Linked DNA regions of Rosistilla oblonga. Each later gene encodes a partner of the first gene's protein in a complex. Links are inferred from orthologs where the notes say so. Each region holds a gene or a part of one and is shown on either strand. Other genes may lie near its edges.

Region 1 (8,148 bases):
AAGAGCGGCACGTCAACTAAGGCGTGCCGCCTTTTCCTTTTTATAGACGTCGCCGACGCGTTGGTTCATCGAGATGTTAGAAGCCGCCACGGTTTCCGAAACGAAAACTGTGGCTGTTTCCCGATGTTTTGCGTAGTGCGTAGTGCGTTTGGTACGCGACCGCCGGAGCGGTCTCGCGAACCTGGAGTGGTAACGCAACGTTAGGCGTTTGTAGAGTCGCCGCCGGATGCTTGCAGAACTTCCGTAACAGCGGCCAGAGCCGCCGGCAGATCCAAGCAGCCATCGTAGAGAGCGCGGCCGATGATGCAGGCGTGCGTGTTTTGCGCCGTCAGTTGACGAACGTCTTCGACAGTCGTCACGCCACCGCTGGCGATCACGGGGATGTCGGTCGCGGCACGCATCTCCGCCAGAGCTTCCAGGTTGGGGCCCGACAACATGCCGTCTTTGGCGATGTCGGTGTAGATGATCGCCGCGATGTTTTCGGTCTTACTGCGAAGATCCTTCGCCAGATCGACAGCCGATCGTTGGCTTGTTTCCAACCAGCCATCGGTAGCGACCATGCCGTCGCGGGCATCGATCCCAGCGGCCAGTCGTTTTGGATAACGATCGCACATCCGCGCGAACCAATCGGGCTGCTTCAGCGCCGCACTGCCGACGATCAGACGCGACAGTCCGAGACCAAACAGGTCGTCGATCGCTGCGTCATCGCGAACGCCGCCGCCCAATTGGCAGGGAACATCGACAGCGTGCAGGATGTCGGCGATCGCTTGCCGGTTTTCGGGGATCGGTGCGCCGCGAGCGGCGTCCAGATCGACCAGGTGCAGGAACTGGGCGCCTCGGCTGACCCACTGCCGCGCCATCGTGGCCGGCTCGTCGCTGAAGACGGTCTCGCGGGCGTAATCACCCTGTTTCAAACGAACGCATTTGCCACCACGCAAATCAATCGCTGGCCAAATCTCCACTCGCGGCTCCTCGCTGCTTGCAATATCTCGGATTCAGAAGGTCCCTTCTGAACGCATTGTCGCACACCCTCGAAAGACCGACAACTTGGGGTGTTGGGGAATCAGGGCTAATAAATGTTTGCGCTTCGGCAAATTAACCGCCACGCGCTAGCGGCTTGTCGGTTTAATTAGCCGTTTGGGCGTTAGCCCCGGTTTGGTGGCGGCGGAACCGGGGCTAACGCCCAAACGGCTAATGGAAGGAAGCTGGTTGTGACTAAACCGACCGGACGCTAGCGCGTGGCGGCTGATACCTCAAATTGAAACGCTGGATAACCCTGTTGGGGAATTCAGGGGGTCTCGATGACCATGTTTTCCACGATCCGATTCCCCTCGCCACCCAGCTGGCGAATCGCTTCGGCGGCTGCATTTTCTTCGGTGACGATACAGTTGTTAACGATCGATTGGACGCATTCGTCCAACAGGACCCCCGCTTTCGGGAAGCCGCGGATCGTCGATTGACTGACGACAATCTGGCTGCAGCGGTGCAGTTCGATCGCTCCATCGACATCGCCCACGCCATTGATCGCGTTGGCGACCAGCAGGCATCCGCTGCACTGGGTCAGCCGGATGCCAAGTTTGGCGTCGGAGGCATCGCCGTAACCGTATCGCGGGTTGCGGTCGAAGGTGTTCCCAGAGACGACAACCGCTTCGCAGTTTTTCAGCAGGATGTTGCGGTCGTATCCCTTCCAGATCGTGTTGCCGGTGATCGCCACGCCGCGGGTGTTCTGGACGTAGATATTGTGCTGGACGTCGGACAGGATGTTACCGGAGATCGTGACGTTGCCGTGCCGCAGTTCTTCGGTGAACTTCTGCCGGTTGCTTTGCAGGTCGATCCAGATGTTGGCCGAATCCTTGCCGTGGTGGGTGTGTTGGATCGTACAGCCAGTGATCGCCACCTCGCCGATGCTTCCCTCTTCGGAATCCAGCAGCACGTTGGCGGCCGCCGGAGCGTCGGGAGTCCCCATGTTCGCTTCGATGTCGCAGCCGGAGATGTGGACGTTGCGGACATCGCCGCCGCGGATCACGACGCCTCCCGCAGCGTTGTAACTGATGTGCGAACCGACGATGTTGGCTTGGTGCAAACTGACGTGGTCGAAGTAGACGCCGGCGCCGCTGTTTTCATACAGGTGGCAATCGCTGACGATCAGATTGCGGTTCCGCGATGTCAATCGGATCGCGTGCCGCGATTTGCGAATCGTCAGATCGCGGATCGTTGGCTGCATCACGCCGACCAGTTCGATCCCGTCGGCTTCGGGGTGATTGCCGATGATTTCGAAACCGGCGATCAGCGGTGCGTTCTCTTTTTCAAAGACCTGCGGCTTGATCGTTTTCGGGGCGGCGGTTCCTTTGAGTGTCCCAGTGATCCGGATTGCGGGGCCTGGGCCATTCATCACGATCCGCGAATGACCTTGGCCAACGATATGCAGCGGCCCCGTCTTCGACAGATCGATCTCCAGCGGTTGGTCGATCTCCAGCGTTCCAGCTGGCAACAGCAAGCGACCTTCAGAGATCAGTTTATCGGCGGGGTTGTCCTGTGCCGCAGAGAAATTGGGCAGGCAAAGGAGGGCGAGAATCGCAACACGCAGCGAGGTAGAAAACGGTGCGGAGCGGAACGAAAGGAGGGAGGGGAAGGCGGGAGTTGAGATCACAGTCGGATACACCTGTGCAGGAGGAATCGAAAGCCCAACGTGAGCAGAGGACAGTCTAATCGGTGACGCCACGGAAGAAAGCAGCCTGCGGCCGTCTCTCTCCGTGGGATCACAATTATGTCGCTCGGGTCACATTCCCGCTTGGCGATCGATTCCGCAGGCGTTACGCCTTGGCGGTATCCAGTGCCGCTTGCAGCGAACCCTTCGGGCGAACGCCGACGAAGCTTTCGGAGATCTCACCATTCTTGAAGACCAAGATGGTCGGGATGCTGCTGACGCCGTACTTCTGTGCAGCGCCGGGGTTTTCGTCGATGTTGACCTTACCGATTTTCAGATCGGGGTTTTCACCAGCCAGTTCTTCGATCATCGGCGCGATCTGACGGCAGGGACCGCACCAAGGCGCCCAGAAATCGACCAGAACAGGCGCGTCCGACTGGAGCACTTCGGTGTCGAAATTTTGATCGGTGAATTCGGCTACGTTTCCAGCCATAACTACTACTCCAGTTGGGTGTGATCGAGGCAGCCGATGCCGCCTCTGAGAACATGCGTTTCAGAAATTCGATGCTTGGTCGAACTGTCCATCGAAGAACAAAATTGTAGCGCAACGGTGGAAAGTGTCAATTTGGCATGCGGATTTCAAACCGCCCAGATTCATGAGCGAATCTCGTGCCGAGATCCTTGCCAAGGCTTTCCGGATCGCCGTACAGTGAGATATAGGTCGGTTCATCTCTCACAATCGAAAGGTTCCCTCGATGGATATCAGTTCAATGGATCAATTGGCGAAGAAAAAATGCAAGCCGTGCGAGGGGGGAGTGGACCCTTGTTCGGCGGCCGAAGCCCAGGACCAGCTGCAAAACCTTCCGGGCTGGCAGCTGTCCGACGATGGGAAATGGATTCGCAAGCAGTGGAATGTGAAGCACTTTGTGCAGGGGATGGAGTTCCTGAACCGCGTGGCGGAAGTGGCCGAGCAGGACGGGCACCATCCCGACGTCCACCTGATCGGCTACCGAAAGGTCAACATCGAACTGAGCACCCACGCGATCGGCGGGCTGAGCGAAAACGATTTCATCCTGGCGGCGAAGATCGATCAGGTCGCCCCATAATCGGCGGGATCCAGCGGCAGGTCGATCTGCGGTCGATCGGGTTGATCCCAGCGGTGCTGCACGAGTCGTCCGTCGCGACGTGCCAGTAGGCGCAAAGCGTCGATGTCGATGTCGTCTTGCGGTTCCAGATCGCGGAGAATTCCATCGGCCACAAATCTGCCGCGACTGTCCAGCCTGCCAAACAGAAACCCGGGGCCGGTGGCGGCCGATTCAAATTGGTCGACAAACAATCCGATCCGGTCGGCGTCCGCATCGATCGCGTGTAACTGAGGTCGATCGACGATGCTGCCCAATCGGCTGATCGCTTGCAGCGTCGCATCCTGCAACGAGATCGTCAGCAGAAGCAGGTCGGAGGATCGCTGTGCATCGAGCGATAGGTCGCGCAAGCGGTCGATCGGGTCGGCGTGTTGTGGGCGCGTCGCCGCGATCGCAACGCGGTCGTTCGACAACCGCAGGCCGGCGGGGTGGAGCGTCAAGTCGGAATCGATCTCGATCCGCCGCACTCGCTCGGTCGACGATGCCGATCGCGTCTGTGTGTCGACGAGAACCAACCAGTCGGGCGTCGTTTGATCGTACAGCAACACAAAATCGGGCTGAGCGGCGATCGCGTAGCCAGCAAAGTTCGCGACGTGTAACGAATCGAACAACCGGATCTCGTCTCCCGAGATGTCCAGGAGATCGACGGCGGTGACGATCGTCGCATCGTCGGACCGATCGGTGCGGATCGCTGTCGCCGTTTGGTCGCTGGCGATTTGAAAGCTGCCGATCCATCCGCTGCCCAGGTCGATCTGCGCAACCGGGGCGATCGATTGGCCGCCGATCGCGTATTGCGTGATCCAGTTGTGCGGCGACGCTAGCGGATCGGAGAACGCACCGGACGGGGAATCGATCGAATCGCCGAAGGTCGTCAGATTCAGCAAGCGGTCTCCGCGAACCTGTACGATCCCGGGATCGATCTGCTGGGACGCGATCTCTTGTAAGCCGGCTTCGGTGAGCGCGAATGCGTGCACGGTTTCCGCCGATGTTGGCGAGGAGGGGAACTCGGTCGTCGACGGCGGCGAATGCATCACCATCAGCAATTGCTCCCCTGCGCGATGCAGTTCCTTCAGGATCCCCGGCACCGTCTGTTGGATCGCCGCGCGGGTAGGATCGGGCTGAGATTCGAGATCGATCGTCGCGACAAGCGTTTGTGGTTGGTCGGCGACCGCCGGCGATTGAGCTTCCGTCTGGCCGGAGCCCCAGGACCACTGAGTGCCAAACACAACGGCTTGGTCTCCTTGGATCAGCATCTGGTCGACGTGGAAGCCGGGATCGATGACACCTCGCGCGGGCCCCAACGCTCCGTCCTCGCCGCGCTGGAAGATCCACAACCGGCTGGCAAAACCCGAGCGATGGGAGCTGTCGACGACCACGACACGGCCGTCGTTTTCATGGATCATTCCCTGGGACGAGAAGTCGCCCGCCGCAATAATCGCTGCCGAATCGAAGGGAGACGTCGCCAGCAGCGGATGGCTGCGGAGTTCGACATCGATCGGATCGCCGGGAAAAACAGCGTCTGCGCCCAGATCGGTTGCAAGCAATCGGCGGCCTTCGAGCGATTCGTAGCGAAGCTGTCGTTTTGGTGTCATGCGTCGGGTACCAATGGTGGCCGATCGTGCAGCGTCGTTGTTGCGGCTTCGCCAGCTGCGGCAACTGCAACTGAAAGCCCTGCGACCTATTATCGGATCGATCGCGCGACCGATGCAAGCCACCCCAAGGACGTCGATGCTCGGTAGCATCTCGCGATTGGAACGGCTGACGCAGCGGCGGTGGCTGGGCTTCATCGCCGGGGGGCGGATCGGAAGGTTGGCGGAAAAACGGACCGCACAGCCGCGGCGCCGCGATCGCTAGCAAATTACAGCTTGCCTGACCCGAACGACCCAAACCACCGCTGGTAGGGATGGTAGCGAACGAACCGAGTTCGCCTGATTTGCCACCGATTGTGCCGACGATATCGATTAATAGCGACACCCCCTGTGGGGTTGTGTTGGCGATCGATACGCCGAACGGGTAGCAATGTAATGAACCAATTGTTTCAAATCACACGACTGCTGATCATCGCGCTGTTGATCGGTCGATCGGCAGCGCTTGCCGATCCGCCGGTGCGCGTTGCCCAGCACAAGGTTTCGGCGGCGCCGTTCCAACAGGTTCGCCAACAGCGTCAGGCGGCGGCCGACGCCGTCCGTTCGGTCGGATTTCAGCGGGTTTGGATTCAGTGGGAGAGCGATCAGCCGCAGCGCGTTACCGGTAAGTTCGCGCTGCGCGGAAGTGAGATCTTGAATTTCACGCGTCTGGGTACCGCCGGTGACGAGGTCGCGTCGGTCCAGCAGGCCGGCGACGAGATCGATATCTTTGCCGCTGCGGCGCATACCCGCGGCGGGTTCGTGTTCGAATCCGATCTGACCGCCGAGACGACGCTGTTGTTTGGATTGCAAGGCGACCAGGCGGCTGAAGATGCTGCCGAGACGCAGCGGATCGCGCTGGCGTCGCTCGGCGAGCAGCCGTTGATCATCGAACTGCCCGGTGCGCTGCGCGTTAGCGCCCATGTCGAACCGGTCCCAACGAAGCTGATCTATCCACGCAACCACCTGATCTTCCAGCCGGGAGAGATGTTCCAGTTCGAGGCGTTGTTGGACGAAGTGCCGACTCGCGCCAATGCGCAGATGCGTTTCACCGCGAAGCTCACGCCTGCCCGCGGTGGCGAATCGCTGTCGGAGGTCGTTCAGGAAATCACGACCGACGCGTTGGGACAGTTCCAGGATTTGCGAGAATTTGCGATCCCACTGCCCGAGACCGAAGGGGCTTACGAGATCGATCTGCAGATCGCGTCGGTCGGTGGATCGCGCGGCGGATCGATCTTGCACAGTCGCCGCCGAGTGCAGTTGCTGGTCCTCGAAGAAGGCAGCCCGCTGACCGAAGTCGTCGACGCGACGACGTGGGAGCTGTTGCAAGAGGTTGATCTGGAACAACTGGCTGCCGTCGACAACTCGACGCGCAAATCCGACGCCGACCGTGGCGGGCGTCACGCGACGACTCGCGCCGTACGGATCGAAGGTGCTGACGCCGGGAAGCCTCACATTCTCGAACTCGTCTGTCAGGGGAGCGAGCCGGCGGAATATCAGGTGTCGGTTTTGCAAGTTGATGCGGGCGACGCCAATACGATGGTCGAATCCGTTTTTCGGATCGATGAACGGTCGGGGAAAGTCACAAACCACCAGTTGGTCTTCTGGCCGGGAGCTGGCGAAGTCGGCATCGAGGTGACGCGGCGAAGCGATTCGTCGCAGGCGTCGGCAACGCAAATGAAAGTCTACGCGGGGCCCGAGACGCTGCCGGCGGTCAATTCGCGAGGCGTCAGCGGACAGCGCGTCGTAGCGGCGTTCCTCGATTCGCCCGAGATGGGGCTGCGATTCGGCGCGACGCAGGTGCAAACGCCCGCGGCTGCCGATCTGAAAGACTGGCAATATTATCTGGATTCGACCGCTCGTCAGGCTCAACTGCTGAACAACGCCGGCTATTCCGCGGCGATGATCACGGTGGCCGGTGGCGGCGGATCGATCTATCCGAGCAATTGGATCGAGCCGTCGGTGCTGTTCGACAATGGCGAGCAATTCCCCGATGGCGGAGGTTCGCCGCGGAAGGACGTGCTGGAATTGTTGTTCCAGATGTACGATCGCCACCAGATGGTCTTGATCCCAACGGTCCGGTTCGATTTCCCGTTGGCTGGGCTGGAGGCGCAGATCCTCGCCGGCGATCACAGCCTGCGACTCCGCAACGACCAGCACGAAACATGGTGGGAGGCGAGTCCGACGTCGCCGCCACAGGGACCTTATTACAACCCTGCCCATCCCGATGTCCAAGCGGCGATTCGGCAGATCGTGCAGGAATTGGTCGACGGGTACTCGCGGCATCCGTCGTTTGGCGGCGTCGCCGTTGTGATCGACGAACAGACCTACCTTCAGTTTCCCGGCGAGCGATGGGGCTGCGATCCGGCGGCTCACGACCGGGCTGTCGCATTGCAGAAGCCGGAGCAACGCGATGCAAAAGCCGACTCGCTTTCGGACGAAGAGCTGCGCAGTTGGCGCGACGTGCAATTGGGATTGCTGTTGGCTGGCTTGGGAGAATCGTTGGCTGCGAACAAATCGAACCACAGGCTGTTTGTGATCGATCGGACCGGCCAGCCGACCGCGGCTCATCGCGAACTGCGACAGGCGTTTACCGATTCGCAAACCAAGCTGCCGGGAGTCGTTTGGATCGGCGATTCGGAAGCGGGTGCTGGTTCAACACGGCAAGCTGGCGGCGACGTGGTCGATGAAGAGGAACAGCTGTTGCAGCCTGTGCGGTTAGCCAAACAGGTCG
Region 2 (8,206 bases), 790 kb from region 1 along the record:
CGCGTTCTAGCCCGGCGCTGTGGCGGCCGGCGCGTTGAGCGAAGAACAATCGAGTGCGGAGGTGGTCGAGGCACTGGCAGTCCGATTTGGCTTCATCGAAGCACGATTCTCCCTGCTCATCCCAGAACGCGTAGCCGTCGAACGTCAACGCAAACTCTTCGATAACAACCATCTCCGCTTCATCCGCCGGTATGTCGCGCAACCGAAGCTGCAACGAAGGAATGATTTTGATATCCATGGAAGTTGTCCAGGTTCAGAGCGAGTTTTTAGCCGGGGGACAGAAACGGTCTTGAAGCAGAGAAGGTTTAACGAATCACGAATTTGAGTCCTGGAACTTTTCTGGTCCGGTGGGCTGCCGCTCAGCTTGATTGGTGACATAACGTCAAGAATGACCGGGCCATCGCGGTTGAAGCTCCATTTGAAAACTCGCTGTCGGCGGCTCCGTGTTCATGCCATTGTTCTGTCGCGGTCTACGTGATCTTTTTCAATTCGTATGCCATTTCGCCCAAGTGCTCCGTTGCGTAAGAGCATTGCTTTAAGGCGAGGTACAGGCGGTTGTCTTCCGTCCAAGTCTTCAGTCCTCGATCTGAGTAATGAAGAACGATGTTGTCCATATTGACAACGAAACATTCGAGCTTTTCGTCGAATGCTTTGCATTCAAATGGAGCCAATGCAACATCAAGTAGCTCAGTGCATAGTTCACTAGTCCGTTTGCGCGCGTCAGCAGTTGTAGTGAGGAATACGTCTTCGGAGATCGTCTTGGCCTTCAGCTTCTGTAGGCTGGATTCAAGCTGCGGGAGCAACTGTTTCAACTTGTCGAACGGACCCATCACTTGCTTCAGATAGTTTTCTTTGTTCAGCGTGTTCTCTGATGTATGTTTCGCCAAGAGGTCGTAGTTCGCGCTCCAATCTATAACAACGTTGCCACCAACATTTTCCCCATCAAACCCCATTGGACGTGCGGACTGGTCTAGCGATTCGTTGATCCAGATGCTTCGACAGAAATGATTGCGGCGTGCCTGATCCTCAGCGCTGGGGTAAACGAAAGCCCAGACTACGTGTGCGTCCGAGTCCCCCCAACGACCCTCGACAAGGTGATTGCGATGATATCGCCGCTGGGCGCCATCGGTTGTAACTCGTCGAACAATCGAGGCGATTTCCGATTTCGATGCCGTACCATTGATAACAATGTCGAACGAATACCGTTTTGCCGTGCCATGGCTAGTATCGTCCGTTTTAAAGATGGTATAGCGATCGGCGGACACGATCGGCGTCAACAGATCGCGAAACGCTGGAACGGTCCTGGTTTCAACCACCTGAGAGGTAGGGATATGAAACTTGTAGTGCTTCCCAGTAGAAATCGCCGTATCGTCGGTGATTGCTTGCCAGAGAATCTTGCGTGATTCCAGATCACAGATGCAAACAATTGCCGGCAGTGAATGGCCCAACCAATAGTCCACGTGTTCTGCATCAACACGGAATACGATGAAATCGTCTTTCAACTCGGCGGCGTAGCTTTCGCCGGTCTTGAGTTGAATCCCGAGTAAACGGCCTGTTGGTGTACTGGATTCGATTAGTTCTGCGTGAGCGTCAATGCCGTAGTCGCACTCTTGTTGCTCGCGAAATGCGAATCCGAGGGATTCGAATGTTTCCATCGCAACGGCGACACCGCGGCGATTGATTCGTTCCGTGATGGGGGCTTTGGGCATACACAATTATCTAGGGAATTGAGCAATAGAACGTTCGGGATAACGGGGGGGCGAGGAGAAGACTTGACTTCAGAACCGACTGCGCTGAGCCCTCCCGTTCATCCCATTGTTAGGGCCTATTTGTCGCGTTTTGCAATTGCATCCCTTGCCGGTTGGGGTAGTTTCCCGTACGTATCGCTGATCTGCTTTGGGAGTGTAATCATGTAGTCAACAACTACGTTCAGTAAAGTGAATAGTGTCGTGACAGCATCTTGTGAGTCAGTGTCGATTTGGCCCGGATGGACAGCGCTGTTTCCGGTAACGCGAACAATGTCAAGCGATTGCTGCACTTGTGGGGGAAGGCCACGTTTTACCAGCGCCGCAATGTCGTCGTTGATGTTTTTGCCCTTCTCTCCAAGTTCGCCGCAAAGTACTTGAAGTGCCAAACGAAGCAACGCCGCAGCACCACGCGGTGAAACAGAACATATTCCTGCGGCCTCCTGATAGCATTTGGTGACGGGCTCTGGCATATCCGGGTTCGGTGGTGGCGCGGTGCCGTGATTGGGGTAAATCAAATCCTCCCAATGCCAAATTGTGTATTCACCACAGTTCGTGCAGTGACCGATGCGAATCGCGCATTGATGATCGACGTAGTTTTCAAGCTTCGGCGAACATGTTGCCCATCGATGCTGAGCGATCGCACTGCAATGAGGGCATGTGTACTTCGTTTCAAGTGCTTTTGGTGCAATGTACTTCATGCGGTTTCGAAGCCCTAACTCTGTTTCTCACCCGTGTTGCTAGTGAGAATTGGTGGCTTTGGATCGTCCTCGGGAGTTTGCATGCTGTGTAGGCATCTCTGCGACGAACTCGCGTGGAACGACTTACCTTTGGCCAATTCGATCGACTGCGGCGGGCTTTGGTGCTTGGGGCCATATTTCAGACGCCGAGCAATGTGTTCCCTCTCGTTACCAGCTGGATGGAATTCTACCCGTCGTTCGTGGTAATGCAAGCACGGTGACAGGGGGGCAGTTGCAGCAAGGGAGCCCCGCAGCGTGGGGCGATGTGTTTCAACGATCGGTGGCGAACGTCCGCGCTGTGGGGCAAGCGTCGTTCCATTGGCTACAGCACGCGGCGGACGATTAGCAGGGCGATCGCGATGGCGACGGATATCGTGACTATCCAGAAGATGTTTTCGTGACGAAAAAACGAACGGCCAGGATCGTGGTTTGATTTCATCGCGTTGGTACCTCCCTCTCTCGACCCATTATATGGCGTGGCAGCGGCGATGGCACGGATGTTTTTTCGTTGGGGCGGGATGCAGAATGGTGACGCGGTTGCGTTGGTGTTATGGGAAAGAACCGGACGCTAACGCGTGGCGGCTGATCGGGGCGGGGGAAACGAGGGGGGCGGTTGGTGGTTGGGCGCATAAAAAAACCGGTCGCTTGCGCGGACCGGTTTGCAGTTGTTCTTGTTTCGCTTGAAAGCGGGCGGTGGCTACTTTTCGGCCAGGTAACGCTCGGCGTCCAGGGCGGCCATGCAGCCGGTGCCGGCCGAGGTGATCGCTTGGCGGTAGTAGTCGTCGGCGACGTCGCCGGCGGCAAACACACCTTCGACGTTGGTGTTGGTGCGGAACGGCTTGGTCCACTGGATGTAGCCCTTGTCGTTCATCGTGACCGCGCCGCCGAGGAAGGCGGTGTTGGGCGTGTGCCCAATCGCGACAAACATCCCGCCCACCTTCAGCTCGCGCGTCGAATCGTCGACGGTGCTACGCAGTCGCAGGGCGTTGACGAGTTTGCCGTCGCCGAGGACTTCGTCGACGACGGTGTTCCAGCACATCTCGATGTTAGGATGATTCAGAGCACGCTCTTGCATCACCTTCGACGCGCGCATCTCATCGCGGCGGACGATCAGATAGATCTTGTCGGCGCCTTTGAGGTTGGCCAGATAGGTCGCTTCTTCGACAGCCGAATCGCCACCGCCGACAACGGCCAGTGGTTTGCTGCGGTACAGCGGCAGAGCGCCGTCGCAGACCGCACACGCGCTGACTCCCTTGTTCTTGTAAGCGTCCTCGGATTCGAGGCCGATGTAGTTGGCTCGGGCACCGGTCGCGATGATTACCGTGTGGGCTTTGACGGTGTCGCCATTGCCAGCGGTCAGGGTGTGGACGTCGCCGGAGAAATCGACGCTGGCGATATCGTCGCTGACGACGCGGGTGCCGAAGTTGAGGGCTTGCTGCTTCATCAGCTCCATCAATTCGACGCCTTGGACCGCGTAGTGCGGTTGGCCATCTTTTTCGTGCCCCTCGGGAGCTGGTGGCAGGTTCCAGTGCCGCGACTTGTCGACAGCTGATTCGACAAAGGCGCGGATGTTACCGGCTGGGAAGCCTGCAAAATTTTCGACTTCGGTGGTAAAGGCCAGTTGTCCCAACGGAATCATTTCCGGACGGACGGTTCCTTCGTAAACGACAGGATTCAAATTGGCGCGGGCTGCGTAAATTGCTGCTGACCATCCAGCGGGGCCGCTGCCGATAATTACGGTTTTTTCAATCGTGTCCGACACCAAGGGGGTACTCCGTGCAGTGGGAAATGTTCAGTCCTAGAATCTCTGATCCAATAAGGCGGACACATTATAGGTCGCTGCGCCGTTTCCACCACCTGGAAACCGCGGATCGCGCCGGGCGAATCGTTTTTTCAAGTGGGAGCGCCCGAGGAAATTGGTAACCCGACGCGTAAGCGAGGAACTTACGGGGTGCCTCGCTGGCGCGTTGGGTGACCGATCGTGCCTGGACTCAAACAGTGACTTCCCCTGGCGGCTGGTCGGTGTGTGCGGTGTTAGAGGGAGGGAAACGCGTAGATCGCTCTGTCGGTTGTGGGATCGCCCCAGGCGTCGACTGGAATGATGGGGTATGCTGTGGAGAGAAACATCCACCCGATACCGCCCCGATCCCGGGCGATCATTTTGCAGATATCCATGAACCGCGAATTGACCCGCAGTATTATTTCGCTCGCCCTCGCATCGATGCTGCTTGCGACCGCGACGCTGCTGATCTCTCTGGCGATCGACCGCACGATCGGGCTGCGCCCCGGTTGGCCCGCGATCGCCGAGGAACGTACCCCGCCGCAGGGGCGGCCGATGGTCCCGCCAGGCAGCTACGAGCAGACGATCGACCAGGCGCCGATCGATGCCAATCTCCGCCAGCTGTGGGAGTCGCTGAACGAAGAAGAGCAGAAAAATCAGCTGAAATTCCCCGTCGATGTCGAGCGGGCGATGTCGGTCCAGCCCGATCACGGCGTCTAATATCGCCGATCCGCCGCCGTGCAAAGGTTAGCTGGGGCGGCCGAGATTTTTCCAGGGCAATTTACTGCCAGAGTCTGGGGCTTAATGGTAACCCGACGCATAAGCGAGGGGCCGCGTGAATTCCTCGCTGAGGCGTCGGGGGACTGTTCCCTCTGGCGTTCCAGTTGGGAAAGTGATTCACCCTGCGAGATTGCCAGATCGGGTTTGCTCTGAACGCTCGGTTTTGACAGAATCGCCGCCGGTTGCGGGATGATTCTGATCGATGGGGCAAGGAAGTCGGTGGCGAAGATGAAGAAGGGACATTGGCGCAGTTTGAGCAAAAACCGTCGGTTGGTTCTCGATGTCTGCGCGATCTCGCGGCGGATGCCATTGTTTCCGGCGGAACGGAATGTCGATCTTTCCCAAGTCGCCCAGGCTCGCAGCGAATCGCCATCGCGGGTCTCTTGGGCTGCGATCTTCACCAAAGCGTTTGCTCTGGCCGCTGCCGATCAGCCTCAGCTGCGGCAGACCTATTATCGGCTCCCCTGGCCGCATCTATACGAACACAACCATTCGGTCGCTTCGATCGCGATGCACCGCTTCGACGGCGAAGAGGATCGGCTGTGCTGGGCTCGGATTCGCCGGGTCGAAGAGCAGACGCTGGCCGAGATCCAGAGACAGTTGGACGATTTTAAGAGCCAGCCGATCGAGGTCGCCTTCCGATCCCAACACCGTTTGTCGCGGATGCCGATGCCGATTCGGCGGTTGGTGTGGGGGTTGGCTCTGAATTTCAGCGGCCGCTCGCGAGCCAAAGAGGTTGGCACGTTTTCGATGTCGTCGGTGGCTGGGCTGGGCACCTACAACCGGTTCCATCCCACGGTCCTCTCCAGCAGCCTCAGCTACGGCCCGATCGACGACGACGGCAACTGCCTTGTCACGCTGATCTGCGACCATCGCGTGATCGATGGCTATCGGGCCGGGATCTGCTTGCAACAGATCGAAGCGATGTTGGCCGGACCGATTGCCGAAGAACTGCGGCAGATGGCCGAATCGGCTCCTGCCGCCGCACGGGCTGCGTGATTCCGCAATTCGCCGCGGTTAAGCCGCCGCGCTTTCGCTTTTGCTAGCGACTGGCAAGCGGATGATAAACGCGGTGCCGCGGCCGACGGTACTCTCGACGCGAATCCGGCCACCATGCTCTTGAATGATATCGCGGCATGCGGACAGCCCCAGCCCGGTCCCGCCCTTGCCCGACGCATCGGGCCCCGACTTGGTCGAGAAGAAGGGCTCAAAGATATTTGGCAGCTGGTCCTGCGGGATGCCTGAACCGCTGTCGCGCACCGTCAGCAGGACCTCGTTGGCTTCGGCGTTGGTCTTCAGCCCGATGCTGACCGTGCCCCCTTCGGGCATCGCCTGGCGGGCGTTGATGACCAGGTTCAACAGGACGCGTTGGATCTGGTTGCCGTTGGCTCGAGCGGCTGGCACGTCCTGCAGATCGGTTTCGACCGAGACGCGGTATTGTCGCAGTTCGCGTTCCAGCAGCATCAGCGAATCTTCGATGATGCTGGCCAGATCGGTCGGTTCAAAATCGTCGCTGCGGTTGCGAGCGGTCGCCAGGATGGTCTGCGAGATTTTTGCAGCCCGTTCGGCGGCGGCCAAGATCTTGGTGAGCGCCTTGTCGCGAGTCGCTTCGTCTTTGTGCCGGATCCCCAACTTGGCATAGTTCAGGATCGTCATCAGCACGTTGTTGAATTCGTGGGTGGCGGTGCCCGTCAATTCACCCAGCGACGCAAGTGCTTGCGACTGTTGCAACTGGTGCGTTAGATAAGCGATTTTTTCTTGGTCGGAGAGTGCGTGGTCCGTTTGAGTCGAAGTCACATCAACGTCCTTGTGGGTCAAATTTTGGGCAGGCGCGACTGGCTTAAAAGCGGGTACTGGCGACGGCATGTTTGGATTTATCGTCAAACTCTCTTGGAAAACTGTACGACCGACGTCTACAATCCCTACATCTTCCAAGGACGGGATAGCTTAACGAGAGCACGGATGACAAACGCAACGAACCAGTCGCCCCAATCGACGACTCAATTCGCCCTGGATCGGTTAGGCAAAGCCATCGCGACGGCTAAGCGACTGGGCTTCGTCGTCCGCAGCGAATGGCTAGGCGGATCGGCCACCGGATGGTGCGAACTGGGAGGCAAACGAATCCTGTTCGTCGATCTTTCGCTGTCGGTTCACGAACAGTTGGAACAGGTCGAAGCAGCGATCGAAGCGTTGCAAGCCGAGCGGAAAAAGCCGTAGTAGCCCGTTGCGTTTGAGCGCCGCACCGGTGGTTTATGCCACCGGCAGTTCTTGTGCCGCCCTCCGGGCTGAGGAGGAGGTTGTTTGGGCTGTGTTCCGGTGGTTTACACCACCGGCAGTTCGTGTGCCGGCCTCCGGCCTTGATGGGATAGCCGCTGTGCCGCACCGGTGGCTTACACCACCGGCAGTTCTTGTGCCGCCCTCCGGGCTGAGGAGGAGGTTGTTTGGGCTGTGTTCCGGTGGCTCACACCACCGGCAGTTCGTGTGTCGGCCTCCGGCCTGAGGCGGAGAATGTTCGGGCCGAGTGCTGGTGGCTTTTGCCGCTGGCGTTTCTTCTGACGCGTTTTAGGCTGAGGGCAACTAATAAAGTTGGGACCTATTTAGGCCGCAGGCCGGCACATACTTTGCCGGTGGTGTGAGCCACCGGAATCAAGGACCTCATGAAAACACAAGGCCGGAGGCCGGCACAAGTTTGTGCCGGCCTCCGGCCTTGAAAGACTGGCGGCTGTGCCGCACCGGTGGCTTACACCACCGGCAGTTCGTGTGTCGGCCTCCGGCCTTGGGAGGTTGTTCGGGACGAGTGCTGGTGGCTTGTGCGGTTGGCGTTTATTGTGACGCGTTTGGGGCTGAGGGCAACCAAAAAGTTGGGGCCTGTTTAGGCCGCAGGCCGGCACATACTTTGCCGGTGGTGTGAGCCACCGGAACTTAGGGCCTCATAAAAACACAAGGCCGGAGGCCGGCACAAGTTTGTGCCGGCCTCCGGCCTTGATGGGGTGGCGGCTGTGCCGTACCGGTGGCTTACACCACCGGCATTAGATGTGCCGGCCTCCGGCCTTGAAATACATGTAGCTGTGCCGCACCGGTGGCTTACACCACCGGCAGTTCCTGTGTCGGCCTCCGGCCTTGGGAGGTTGTTCGGGCTGAGTGTTGGTGGCTTGTGCCGC

What was found.
Region 2: the proteins of trxA (region 1) and CA51_RS18970 are in contact, whole or in part, in a crystal structure (PDB 1F6M), measured with the Escherichia coli proteins. The link is inferred for Rosistilla oblonga from one-to-one orthologs.

The regions. Positions count from the first base shown.
Region 1 is NZ_CP036292.1:6,153,708-6,161,855, reverse strand. What follows is about bases 1,478-4,201. They hold trxA (thioredoxin), read right to left. Parts: upstream 3,141-4,201; coding sequence 2,814-3,140; downstream 1,478-2,813. Other genes in these bases: CA51_RS21890 (hypothetical protein), read right to left, coding at 3,738-4,201; CA51_RS21895 (4a-hydroxytetrahydrobiopterin dehydratase), read left to right, coding at 3,403-3,753; CA51_RS21905 (right-handed parallel beta-helix repeat-containing protein), read right to left, coding at 1,478-2,650. In the rest of the region: hisA (1-(5-phosphoribosyl)-5-[(5-phosphoribosylamino)methylideneamino]imidazole-4-carboxamide isomerase), read right to left, coding at 201-962; more of CA51_RS21905, read right to left, coding at 1,289-1,477; more of CA51_RS21890, read right to left, coding at 4,202-5,381; CA51_RS21885 (hypothetical protein), read left to right, coding at 5,398-5,643; CA51_RS21880 (family 10 glycosylhydrolase), read left to right, coding at 5,814-8,148. UniProt on the Escherichia coli protein: Participates in various redox reactions through the reversible oxidation of its active center dithiol to a disulfide and catalyzes dithiol-disulfide exchange reactions.
Region 2 is NZ_CP036292.1:5,364,667-5,372,872, reverse strand. Bases 2,216-4,997 are described here. They hold CA51_RS18970 (FAD-dependent oxidoreductase), read right to left. Parts: upstream 4,248-4,997; coding sequence 3,183-4,247; downstream 2,216-3,182. Other genes in these bases: CA51_RS18965 (hypothetical protein), read left to right, coding at 4,659-4,985; CA51_RS18975 (DUF4145 domain-containing protein), read right to left, coding at 2,216-2,446. Outside these bases: CA51_RS18985 (hypothetical protein), read right to left, coding at 1-238; CA51_RS18980 (DUF4365 domain-containing protein), read right to left, coding at 471-1,709; more of CA51_RS18975, read right to left, coding at 1,826-2,215; CA51_RS18960 (hypothetical protein), read left to right, coding at 5,235-6,044; CA51_RS18955 (sensor histidine kinase), read right to left, coding at 6,063-6,842; CA51_RS18950 (hypothetical protein), read left to right, coding at 7,008-7,262.